One region of the Salicibibacter cibarius genome, then DNA from elsewhere that is predicted to be linked to it. Evidence: a T-box and tRNA genes for the amino acid it is inferred to sense, from the RefSeq annotation. Region 1 holds a T-box; the other holds one or more tRNA genes.
The links. A T-box is a leader RNA that pairs with one kind of tRNA and senses whether it is charged. The one in region 1 lies ahead of serS (serine--tRNA ligase), so its partner is inferred to be a tRNA-Ser.

Region 2: it has a tRNA-Ser gene. The T-box ahead of serS (serine--tRNA ligase) is inferred to sense a tRNA for this amino acid. The anticodon was not compared.

What each region holds. Positions count from the first base shown of each region.
Region 1 is NZ_CP054705.1:14,716-20,818, reverse strand. Features, by position in the region: gene HUG15_RS00095 (ABC transporter ATP-binding protein) at 1-416, opposite strand, end outside; gene HUG15_RS00090 (ABC transporter ATP-binding protein) at 391-1,401, opposite strand; gene HUG15_RS00085 (Lrp/AsnC family transcriptional regulator) at 1,522-1,968, opposite strand; gene serS (serine--tRNA ligase) at 3,071-4,342, opposite strand; T-box leader at 4,484-4,699, opposite strand; gene pdxT (pyridoxal 5'-phosphate synthase glutaminase subunit PdxT) at 4,695-5,285, opposite strand; gene pdxS (pyridoxal 5'-phosphate synthase lyase subunit PdxS) at 5,338-6,103, opposite strand, start outside.
Region 2 is NZ_CP054705.1:3,712,279-3,718,381, forward strand. Features, by position in the region: gene HUG15_RS18720 (MarR family winged helix-turn-helix transcriptional regulator) at 1-261, shown strand, start outside; gene spxA (transcriptional regulator SpxA) at 337-732, shown strand; gene HUG15_RS18730 (ring-cleaving dioxygenase) at 777-1,760, shown strand; gene HUG15_RS18735 (hypothetical protein) at 2,063-2,254, shown strand; tRNA gene HUG15_RS18740 (tRNA-Ser) at 2,392-2,484, opposite strand; gene HUG15_RS18745 (BaiN/RdsA family NAD(P)/FAD-dependent oxidoreductase) at 2,643-3,929, shown strand; gene HUG15_RS18750 (AraC family transcriptional regulator) at 4,066-4,929, shown strand; gene leuS (leucine--tRNA ligase) at 5,457-6,103, opposite strand, start outside.

The DNA.
Region 1 (6,103 bases):
ACTTTCAAAGGTTCTTGCAACATGGAACCGACCGTTTTTCTGGGATTGAGAGATGAAAACGGATCCTGGAAAATCATTTGCATATCTCGCCGCAAATTAAAAAGATCCTTTTCTTTTTTCCGGGTAATATCTTCGCCGTCAAAAGCGATATTTCCTTCCGTCGGTTCATAAAGACGGATAATCGTGCGTCCCGCCGTCGATTTTCCGCACCCCGATTCCCCGACCAGGCCAAAGGTTTCCCCTTTTTCTATCGTAAAATCAATGCCATTCACTGCTTTCACGTACCCGGTCGTTCGTTGCAAAACGCCTGCTTTGATCGGAAAATGTTTTTTCAAATTCTGAATTTCAAGCATGTTTTCGCTTTCCGGTGCCGTTTGTGCTTGTCCGGATTTAAGAGGTTCTAGGTTGCTGACCATCGCTTGTGACTCCTTCCTCATGCAAATAACAACGAACGTTGCGACTGGAATCTTTAGCGAGTAAACGCGGTTCTTCTTGTCTGCAAATCTCCATCGCGTACGGACAACGCGTAACGAAATTACAGCCAACAGGTAGATTGTCGGGCGTGGGAACGGTCCCGGGAATTGAGTTCAACCGTTCTTGCGCACTGTCAATCTTTGGAATCGAGTGAAGCAAGCCTTCTGTATACGGGTGCAGCGGATCGTCAAAAAGATCTTCAATCGGTGCTTCTTCCACGACTTGTCCGCCATACATGACAATGACTCGCTCCGCCAGTTCTGCAACAACACCGAGATCGTGGGTGATTAAAATGATGGATGAGTCATATTCTTTAGAAAGTTTTCGCATTAAATCAAGGATCTGGGCCTGGACCGTCACATCCAATGCCGTTGTCGGTTCATCGGCAATCAGCAATTTCGGATTGTTGCTAAGCGCCATCGCGATCATTACTCTTTGCCGCATCCCCCCGGAAAGGCGATGGGGATAATCACCCATAATTTCTTTTGCCCGTGAAAAACCAACGGTTTGCAACATTTCAATCCCGATTTGGTGCGCTTCTCGCTTGGAAACATTTTGATGATATGTAAGTTGTTCTCGAATTTGTTCTCCTATAGTATATACCGGGTTCAATGACGTCATCGGTTCTTGAAAAATCATGGAAATCTCATTGCCCCGCACTTTATACATCGCTTTCTCGTTTTCTTTCAGCAAATCTTTGCCGTTAAAAATGACTTCGCCGTTGACGATTTTCCCGTTTGGAGAGGGCACGAGTCGCATAATGGAAAGGGATGTCATGCTCTTTCCGGAGCCGGACTCCCCGACAATGGCCATTGTCTCCCCTTTTTTTACCGAAAAGCTAACATCATCAACGACGGGTAATTCTGTTTTTTTGCTAAAAAAAGATGTTTTTAAATTTTTAACATCGATGACCATCTCTCCGTTCATGAACGCCTCACCCTATTTCGCTATATCAGAATTAGTTACGATTATAGCGACTATTTGCAGCATTGGCAATGATTTTGATAACTTTTTTTAATAAAATTGTTATATTCCACAATAATAGTGTCAATCAACATAGGAAAACGAATCTTTATACTGTTTGAGCTCAACGTTCACATCGACGCTGATAATGCCTTCAATCCCCGATAATTTTTGATCGACAAATGCCATTAATTCCTCGTTACTTTGAAAAAAAGCTTGAATAATGAGGTCATGTTTTCCGGAAAACGCCCCGATAAAACGGACAGACCGATGGGGTTGTAATTGATTGGCAATGGCATCATGATAGCCGACCCTTGTCTCCAAGCCGATAATGGCTTGCACGTGCAGGCCAATTTTATACGGGTTCGTATGGATGATAAATTCAAAGACATCGTTTTTTAACATTTTGTTAATTCTGCCGCGAACCGTACCTTCACTGACACCGATGTTCCTCGCGATTTTGCTATACGAACATTTGCCGTCTTCTTGCAACATCGATAAAATTTTAAAATCTGTTTGATCCAACTCCATCTTCGCATCACATCATTTTCTTTTAAGTTAGGTACTCTATATCGACAAAATAGCTCAATATTTTTGTCAATTTCGTAATGTTTAAGGTGAATTTATTATACTTTCTCATTTCCATAAGATCAATGATTTTTTTAAGTTTATTTTTTGTGAAGGAAAAACATAACGTGACCAGTGGAAAATAATGGTAATAAGTGACCACATAAGACTTGTGGCGCCGAATAATCAAGAAAAGTAAAGGGGCGAAATGAAGGTTCAACGAAGAATTTCTCACACACCATTCATCACTAGTGCAAGGTGGCTTAATGACCCGATCATGGGGAAGACGTTCGGTCGTTAACAACAGCTTCTGGTTCTCCAACTCGGACAATTGACCGCAATCATGGCGACTGAAAAGACTTGTCTCGAAAGAATTCGGTCGTCATGGCTGCCTCATAGCAACCGAACGAGCGATTCGCTTTCGTGTTCGGTCGCCATGACCGTTTCATGAAGACCGGGAGTCGTGCTTCGCAGGAAGACATTCGGTCATTGACGAGAGTCTTTGATACCTTTACTCGCGCTGTGGCAGCTTAAGCCGGTCGATAACTATGGTTTGAAGCCCTAATCCGGACCTTCGGTAGCTGGCGCCAAATTTAGGAAACGTGCCAGATCTCCACCCAGTCATTATGATACCAAAAATATAAGGCACGTTTAATATTAGCTTCCGTGAAGAGAACGCCCGGGAATCCCCGTCATGACACCTCTAGAAGGGAGATTACCCCAATTAGAGGTGTCATGAGTGAGACATGGAACCGCTCGAAGGTTAAATAATCCAATCAGGGGTGCCATGAACGGGTTATGACACCTCTTAAGCAATAATCTCCTAATCCGAGGTGTCATGAGTAAGTCATGTGGAACAACCGGAAGGTAAAATCATCAAGTGTGAGGAAATTCACCCATAATGACTAGTGACTTCCTCCTTTTTGATATTTCCCTTGGATGTGGCCGGATAATTCAACCATTCCTGCACTATTATCCCGGAAATTGTTTCTTTTAAGTGTTGTCATTACTTATTGAGGGACGGTTTTAGCCGATGAACCTCCCTACTCCGCTTGAAAATGTCACATCATATCTGTTTTCTGCCGCCCATGTACGGTTGCAAAACAACGGGGATGCGTATACTGCCGTCTTCTTCCTGGTAATTCTCCATGATGGCGGCCACCGTGCGGCCTAAAGCAAGTCCTGAGCCATTTAACGTATGAACATGCTCTGCCGGCCCTTGTTGTTCGCGTTTAAATTTAATATTAGCTCGCCGTGCCTGAAAATCTTCACAATTGCTGCATGAAGAGATTTCTTTGTAAGTGTCATAACTCGGCAACCACACTTCAAGGTCGTACGTTTTTGCCGCTGCAAAGCCGATATCGCCGCTGCAGAGATCGACGACCCGGTAAGGGAGTTGCAGGTCTTGTAAAATTTTTTCGGCATGGCCGGTAAGCGCGGCAAGGGCTTCGTAAGAATCTTCCGGTTTCGTAAACCAAATCAATTCCACTTTGCTGAATTGATGTTGGCGAATTAATCCTCGCGTGTCGCGTCCGGCCGAGCCGGCTTCTTCGCGAAAGCAAGCGCTGTAAGCCACATATTTAATATTTAGATCATCCCCATCGAGAATTTCGTCACGGTGTATGTTCACGACCGGCACTTCGGATGTTGGAATGAGATAGTATGGATTGTCTTCAAGCTTGAAGGCGTCTTCCTCGAACTTCGGCAACTGTCCCGCTCCTATCATGCTGTCCCGATGCACGATGTAAGGAGGCAGCGTCTCCGTATAGCCATGTTCATCGGCATGTACGTCCATCATGTATTGGATCAATGCCCGTTCCATCCGTGCGCCTGTCCCTTTATAAAATGCAAAACGGCTGCCGGTTACTTTTGCGGCACGTTCAAAGTCAAGCAGATCATGCTCAGCGGCTAAATCCCAATGTGCTTTCGGCGTGAAAGAAAATGCCGTCGGTGTTCCCCATTGGCGCACTTCAACGTTGTCTTCATCACTCTCGCCTTCTGGCACGGTATCAGCCAATAGATTAGGGAACGTGAGCATAAGCTGATGAAGGTTCTCTTCGATGTCCCGCAATGCTTCATCGTGCTGTTTAATTGCTTGCGACACTTCTTTCGTTTGTGCAATTAAATCGTCGGCATCTTCTTTCGCCCGTTTTCTTTCAGCCACTTGCTGTGATATTTCATTTCTTTGCTTCTTCTTTTCTTCGGTTTGGACGATCAAATCCCTGCGCTTCTCGTCCAAAGCGATTGCCTGTTCAACCTCCGCTGTTTTTACTCCTCGTGCCGCCAACACTTCTTTCACCTTTTCTTCATTTTGGCGCATGTACTTAATATCCAACATGTGCGCATCAACCTCCATTTTTTATTGGAAAACTTGGCTTTTCGCCAAGCTTTTATGGCGAAAAGCCTTAGTTGCACTTATGTAGGCAAGAAAGTTGGTTTATACTTTCTTACCTACTAAAATAAAAAAACCGCCCCTGTTCATAGGGACGGACGTTTCCGCGATACCACCCTCGTTGTTTGTTTCACGTGAAACAAACCGGCTCAAATGCCTTAACGCCAGCAAGCGGGACACCTTACTGCCATGGTTTCGGGTATCCACTCCGGACGGGATTCTTCTTTTTGCGTCACCGGTTTTCAGCCACCACCGGCTCTCTGTATCGGCGCCAAGAATACTTGTGTCCTTCTTCGTTTTAGACAACAATTTTTGTATTATTTTTTACCATGTCAACAAAATAATGGTGAAAGCGATGATCATCTGTCAGTTCAGGATGAAACGAACAGGCGAGGAATTGTCCTTGTTTTGCAGCGACAATTTCTTCCTGATGATAAGCGATAACCTCAACATCCGTTCCAACTTTCGTGATTAAAGGGGCACGTATAAAAACAGCAAGCAAATCATTTGCAATTCCTTTTGCGTTCAATTCCGTTTCAAAACTTTCTTTTTGGCGGCCAAAAGCATTTCGCTCGACCATGACATCCATGAACGACAAATGGGACTTTTCTTCTCCCTTGATCCCATTTGCCATTAGGATAAGGCCGGCACACGTGCCAAAGACCGGTTTTCCGGAAGCGGCAAATTGACGAAGCGGGTTCATAAAATCATAACGGTCAATCAACCGCCGCATCGTTGTACTTTCGCCTCCCGGCAAAATAAGTCCGTCAAGGTCTAGAAGTTGCTCGGGTCTTTTGACAAAAACTGCTTTGCTTGTCCCTTCACTTTCGATCATCTTCGCATGTTCGTGGACAGCGCCTTGGAGTGCAAGCACACCGATCTTCACCATCTGCGCTCACCTCCATCTTTTCTTAGGATTGCCGAATCGTTTACGTGTTATTCTATATACTACGATCTTGCATACGTTCCGGCTCGGGGATATTGGCTATCTCTATGCCTTTCATGGCTGTCCCGAGGCCTTTTGATAAACGACCGATCAATTCATAATCTTCATAGTGCGTCGTTGCTTCGACGATGGCGCGTGCAAATTTTTGTGGCTCATCCGATTTGAACACACCGGATCCTACGAAAACGCCGTCGGAACCGAGCGACATCATCAACGCCGCATCGGCAGGAGTAGCAATCCCACCGGCAGCAAAATTGACGACCGGCAATTTGGCCGATTCCTGAATGGAAGCGAGGAGTTCGTAGGGGGCTCCCAAGTTCTTCGCTTCGGTCATTAACTCATCGCGGGACATTCCGGCCACCTTTTTAATTTGGGCCTGCACCATGCGCATATGACGGACGGCTTCCACAATATTGCCCGTGCCCGGTTCACCTTTCGTTCGGATCATCGATGCGCCTTCGCCAATGCGCCGTAACGCCTCGCCCAAGTCACGGGCGCCGCAAACAAACGGCACTGTATAGGTGCTTTTATCGATATGGTAGATGTCATCAGCAGGCGTAAGCACTTCGCTTTCATCGATATAATCAGCACCGAGCGCTTCCAACACGCGAGCTTCGGCAATGTGGCCAATCCGCGCTTTCGCCATGACCGGAATACTTACCGCATCGATCACTTCTTCCAGTATGTTTGGATCTGCCATTCGGGCGACTCCGCCCGCGGCTCGTATATCTGAAGGGACACGCTCGAGTGCCATAACGGCA
Region 2 (6,103 bases), 820 kb from region 1:
ATCGGAAAACAAGTCCTGATTGCAAGCAGTAGCATCACCTATGTTGTCGATAAGCTTGAAAAGAAAGGATATCTACACCGAAGGGCATGTACGGACGATCGTCGTGTGATGTATGCAACCATTACAGAATCAGGGCAGCAATTTATGGACGAAGTATTTCCGGATCATGAACAAAAAATCGAATCCATTTTTAACGAATGGTCTGAAGAAGAAACTGAAGTTGCAATTGATTTGCTAAAAAGAGTAGGTCAACACATATAAACATCGGATCATTCATTTTTTTTTAATATTTATCTTGATTTGAAGATATATGAAATAAATATAAGGAGCGATTGTATGATAACCCTTTATACGACGCCAAGTTGCACATCTTGCAGAAAGGCAAAAGCATGGTTGCAAGAGCATGATATTCCTTTTAGAGAACGGAATTTGTTTTCTGAGACAATAACTGCGGACGAATTAAAAAGCATTTTAAGCTTAACTGAAGACGGAACGGATGAGATTATTTCCAAACGCTCAAAACAATATCAAAACAGTGATGTTAATATTGAGCAATTGCCGATCAGTGATCTATTCAGTTTCATACAGGCAAACCCCGGAATACTAAAAAGACCCATCATCGTGGATGAAAAGCGTCTACAAGTCGGCTATAACGAAGATGAGATCCGCATGTTTCTACCAAGAACCGTCCGCCAGTATCAATTAGAGGAAGTTTTGGCCGACGTTAACTAATAAGGAGATCGTTTAGATAAAAAACAGCAACGGAGGATTTTATAATGGAACATTTAAAAGGAATTCATCACGTGACAGCCATCACGAGCAGCGCCGAGAAAATTTATGACTTTTTTACGTATGTATTGGGCATGCGCTTAGTCAAAAAAACGGTAAACCAGGATGACATTCAAACCTATCACTTATTTTTTGCAGATGACGAAGGAAACCCGGGGACGGATATGACGTTCTTTGACTTCCCAGGCATTCCAAAAGGTGTGCACGGTACGAATGAGATTGCAAAAACGTCCTTCCGTGTGCCGAGTGACGAGGCTTGGGACTATTGGGTGAAACGTTTTGACCGTTTGGAAGTCAAACACAAAGGCATTAAAGAGCAATTCGGGAAAAAGACGCTTTCGTTTGTCGATTTTGACGATCAACAATATCAGTTAATTTCTGATGAAAATAATCAAGGAGTCGCTTCCGGCACCTCGTGGCAAAAGGGACCGATCCCTTTGGAATATGCGATTACAGGGCTGGGCCCAATCTTTGTACGCGTGGATAACGTTGATTATTTTAAGGAAATGATGGAGAAAATCTTATTTTTTAAGGAAATAGACAAAGAAGGTTCTTACCGTCTGTTTGAAGCAGGTGCAGGCGGGAATGGCGCCCAAGTCATCGTGGAGTATAACGCGATTCTTCCCCAAGCACGGCAAGGGTATGGAACGGTTCATCATACCGCATTCCGTGTCAACGACCGCGCGCATTTGGATGCATGGATGAAACAATTGCAGTCATTCAACGTGTCGAATTCCGGTTATGTAGAGCGTTATTACTTCGGATCATTGTATGCGAATGTTGCTCCGCGCATATTGTTTGAATTTGCAACGGATGGCCCTGGCTTCATGGGTGACGAACCGTACGAAACACTTGGGGAAACGTTATCTTTGCCTCCATTCTTCGAATCCGAACGCAAAGAGATTGAAAAACAAGTCCGAGCCATTGATACAGTGAGAAGCACGAAGGAATTTGAAAAGGAATACGAATAATCACCAGTCGTGGTAAAGGCAACTCGCTATCGTGCTTATAGCGAGTTTTTTACATATTCGAGTAAAAAGATCGAAGCAAATGTTGTTTTGAAAAAATGAATGCATGACAAAATGACGAGTGATACCAAAATTTTGTCTTCACCATTTCACCGGGATCAAATGTTACCAATTTGTTTTAAAAATATAATCGTTGTATTTGTTATCATATACACAGACTGTACTTTTGATCGGAAAAGAAGCGAAGCGTAAGTGTTCATAGTATAATAAGAGAAGTAACAAATTCCGAGACAGGAGAGTTTTTGATGAATCTAGGGATAATAGTAATGATTCTTTTAGCTGCTGGTGTGATCGTAGGAATTACTCTTGCCATCGGCCGTAATGATAATAATTACAACAGTGAATCCAGCTTTAAACTAATGACTATCATGTATACGGTTGTTGTTCCTATCGTCTTGATCATTGCCGTCGTAGTTTTGGCTGCCATCTTTATGTAAAGGTCAATCAATATTTTGTATGCATTCTTAATCCGGTTAGCAACAATATCACTGTCTTTATGCGTTTTTCATGCAATAAAATAACACCCCTTTAATAAGGGAGTGTTTATATATCCAAATTAACTATCTTGCTGTAATGGCGGAGGAGGAGGGATTCGAACCCCCGCGGGCCGTGAAGCCCCTAGTAGATTTCGAGTCTACCCCCTTCAGCCGAACTTGGGTACTCCTCCAAAAACGCCGTACAGCTTTATATCCTAACGGAAATTGTGTTGTTTTTCAAGCGATCCGTTTAAAATTCCGAATAGGACTTCATTTTATCCTGATTCGCTCCACACCTCCACACGTGATAAGATAACGTCTGACTACATTTTAATAAAGGGAGATAATCATGGGCAAAGTTATCGTCGTTGGCGGCGGCCCCGCTGGGTTAATGGCTGCCGTTGCCGCTGCTTCTCATGGCGCGGATGTTACGTTAATCGATAAAGGCAATAAGTTGGGGCGCAAGCTCGCAATTTCCGGCGGCGGACGCTGCAATGTGACCAACCGCATGGATGAACGGGAACTGATTCGCTACATTCCCGGAAACGGGAAATTTATGTACAGCCCGTTTTCCGTTTTTAATAACGAAGATATCATTGCTTTTTTCGAAGGATTAGGCATTGCCCTCAAAGAAGAGGACATGGGCAGAATGTTTCCGGTAAATGATAAGGCCGCTACCGTCGTACAAACACTGCTCGACCAACTTCGCCTTAAAGGTGTCAAAACGATCACCGATCAACGTGTCACCGGTCTCGCCTTTGATCAGGAACGCGTGACAGGGGTGAAGTTGGAAAATAACACCGTTGCTACAGCCGGCCAAGTCATCATTGCGACAGGCGGCACTTCCGTTCCGCACACAGGCTCTACCGGAGATGCTTATCCGTGGGCAAGAGACGCCGGGCATACCGTTACCGAACTTTATCCAACGGAAGTTCCCATCACCTCAAGCGACCGCTTTATTCGCGAGCGGACATTGCAAGGCTTATCCCTTCGAGATGTTGAACTGACCGTCTGGAATCAAAAAAAGAAAGCAATCGTAAAACATGAAGGCGACATGCTTTTTACGCATTTTGGCATATCCGGACCCATTGCCTTGCGCTGTAGCCAATATATCGTAAAAGAACAAAAGAAAAATAGCGGCAAACCTGTTTCGTTAAGCATTGATCTCCACCCGGGAGAAAACATCGGGGCGTTGGAACAACAGCTGCAAAAATTGAAAAAAACATCCGGTGAAAAATCCTGCAAAAATGCCCTTTCTCCGATAGTACCGGAACGTTTCCTCCTTCTTTTATTGGAACGGGTAAATATTGATGCCTCGGCAGCTTTAAAAGATGTCCAGACCGAAACACTGCAAACACTGGCAAATGAAATGAAACAGTTTACGTTCTCCTCCGACGGCACCCTTTCGTTGAAAAAAGCATTCGTCACCGGTGGCGGCGTTTCGGTTAAAGAAATCGAACCGAAAACGATGCAATCCAAAATAAAACAGGGGCTTTATTTTTGCGGGGAAGTGCTCGATATTCACGCATATACAGGTGGCTTTAATATTACCTGTGCATTTTCAACAGGATATACAGCGGGAAAAAGCGCGGCAGAAGCCTATGAAAGTGTGTCATCCAATCATCCTCCGATTTAGGTCCCCGAACGTTTCTAATATTAGCAGATATAGTATAGCTTAAATAAAGTTTAACAATTCGATATTTTTTATGTTAAAAATGTCGAGTATTTTTAAAGCTGCTTTGCTATGATGTGGACATGAAAGGAGGGATACATTGCTAAAAGAATTAAACTTGGTGATTGATTATATAGAAGAGCATTTACTTGATGAACTATCTCTTGATAAAATTTCTGAATATGCCGGGGTTTCCGACTATCACTTTAGAAAGATATTCTTTTATCTTTCAGGGCTGACGCTAAGTGAATATATAAGAAACAGGAAACTATCGGAAGCCAATAAGAATTTATTGAATGGGGAGACAGTAACAGATGTTGCCTTCAAATATGGCTATCAGTCAGTAGACGGCTTTACAAGAGCATTTAAAAATTGGAGTGGATTTTTACCCTCAGACGCAATAAAAAAAGGCATAAGCAAATCGTATCCCAAGCTTTCATTCATCATAACTGTTAAAGGGGGGACCAGTATGGAATTCAGAATTGAAAACAAACCAGCATTTAATTTAGTCGGTGTAAGCAAGCGTGTTCCCATGCAATTTGAAGGTGTTAATCAGGAGATAGAAAAGCTTGCAGAAAGCATAACAGATGAACAAAGAGAAGAAATGCATTCACTTCAAAATATAGAGCCTTATGAAATTGTTAATGCTTCTTATGATGCTGACTCTAATTTCGTGAAAGAAGAAGGGGATTTAACTCATTTGATAGGTGTGTTAACGACTAAAAATCAAGTCAGCGATCTATTAGACGTAGTGCCTGTTGAAGCCTATACTTGGGCAATATTTCCGAATGAAGGCCCATTTCCATCTATGTTACAAGAAACAATGGCAAAAACCTATTCAGAATGGCTTCCTTCTTCTGATTATGAAGTCATCAATGCCCCTGCTTTTTCTTTTACTAAAATGAATCAGCATAAAAAAGACTACGCCTATAGTGAAGTTTGGCTTCCTGTGCGGAAGAAATAAAAACAGCAATCAATGAATTCGGCGTAACTTTATATTTCACTGTCACTCTTTGAGAGTGACCAAAAATAGCATAAGATACCAACGTAAAGACACAGAACTGAAAACCTTTGAAGAGCAACGCTTATAAATCTGCGTTGCTCTTTTTAAGTTATTGGACCAGTCACATTAATTAATATTACATAAGAGCCTTTTCAAACCACCATGAAAGAAACATCTTTATTGCCCCTCTACAAAAGGGTCATATAAAGGGCGTCATACTGTCTAAAATTACGCTTTGGCTGTAAAAACAGATCATTAAAAGTAAATGTCTTCCGTTTGACGACCTAACGACTCCCCCGTTCTCCAGTTAGGGCTCCATTCCTCTCCGTTGGCGACCTAACGGCTCCCCTGTTCTTCAGTTAGGGCTTCATTCGCTTCCGTTGGCGACTTAACGGCTTCCGCGCTCTTCAGTTAGGGCTTCATTCGCCTTCTTTTCCCTTCAGCTAATCAAAAAACGAGCGAGAAGCTGCTGCCTCTCGCTCGTTTTTCTAATTCGCTACGATATTGACCAGTTTCCCCGGCACTGCGATTACTTTACGAATAGTTTTCCCCTCGATATTGGAGGCGACTTTTTCATCCGCCAGTGCAATTTCTTCCATTTCTTCTTTTGTTGCTTCTTTTGACATGTGCACTTTCGAACGAACTTTTCCGTTTACTTGCAAGACGATTTCAACCTCATCTTCGACAAGGTAGGATTCATCATAAGTTGGCCATTGTTCATACGTGATCGATGCTGTGTGCCCAAGCATCGACCATAATTCTTCCGTCACATGGGGCGCGAGTGGAGAGAGCAATTTCACAAAACCTTCCATCGCTCCACGCGGAATGGTTTCTTCCTTATAGCAGGCGTTGATGAAAACCATCAATTGGCTGATGCCGGTATTAAAGCGCATATGTTCAAAATCATCGCTTACTTTTTTAACAGTTTGATGGTAAACGGACCAAAGAGTATGGTCGTCTCCCGCCTCATCTGTAACAACAGAAGCCAGCCCTCCATCTTCCGAGACGAAAAGTCGCCATACGCGATCGAGAAAGCGCCGGGACCCGTCCAGACCGGTTTCGGACCAAGCGACTGCAGCATCAAGCGGTCCCATGAACATTTCGTACATGCGTAAAGTATCCGCACCGTGACTGT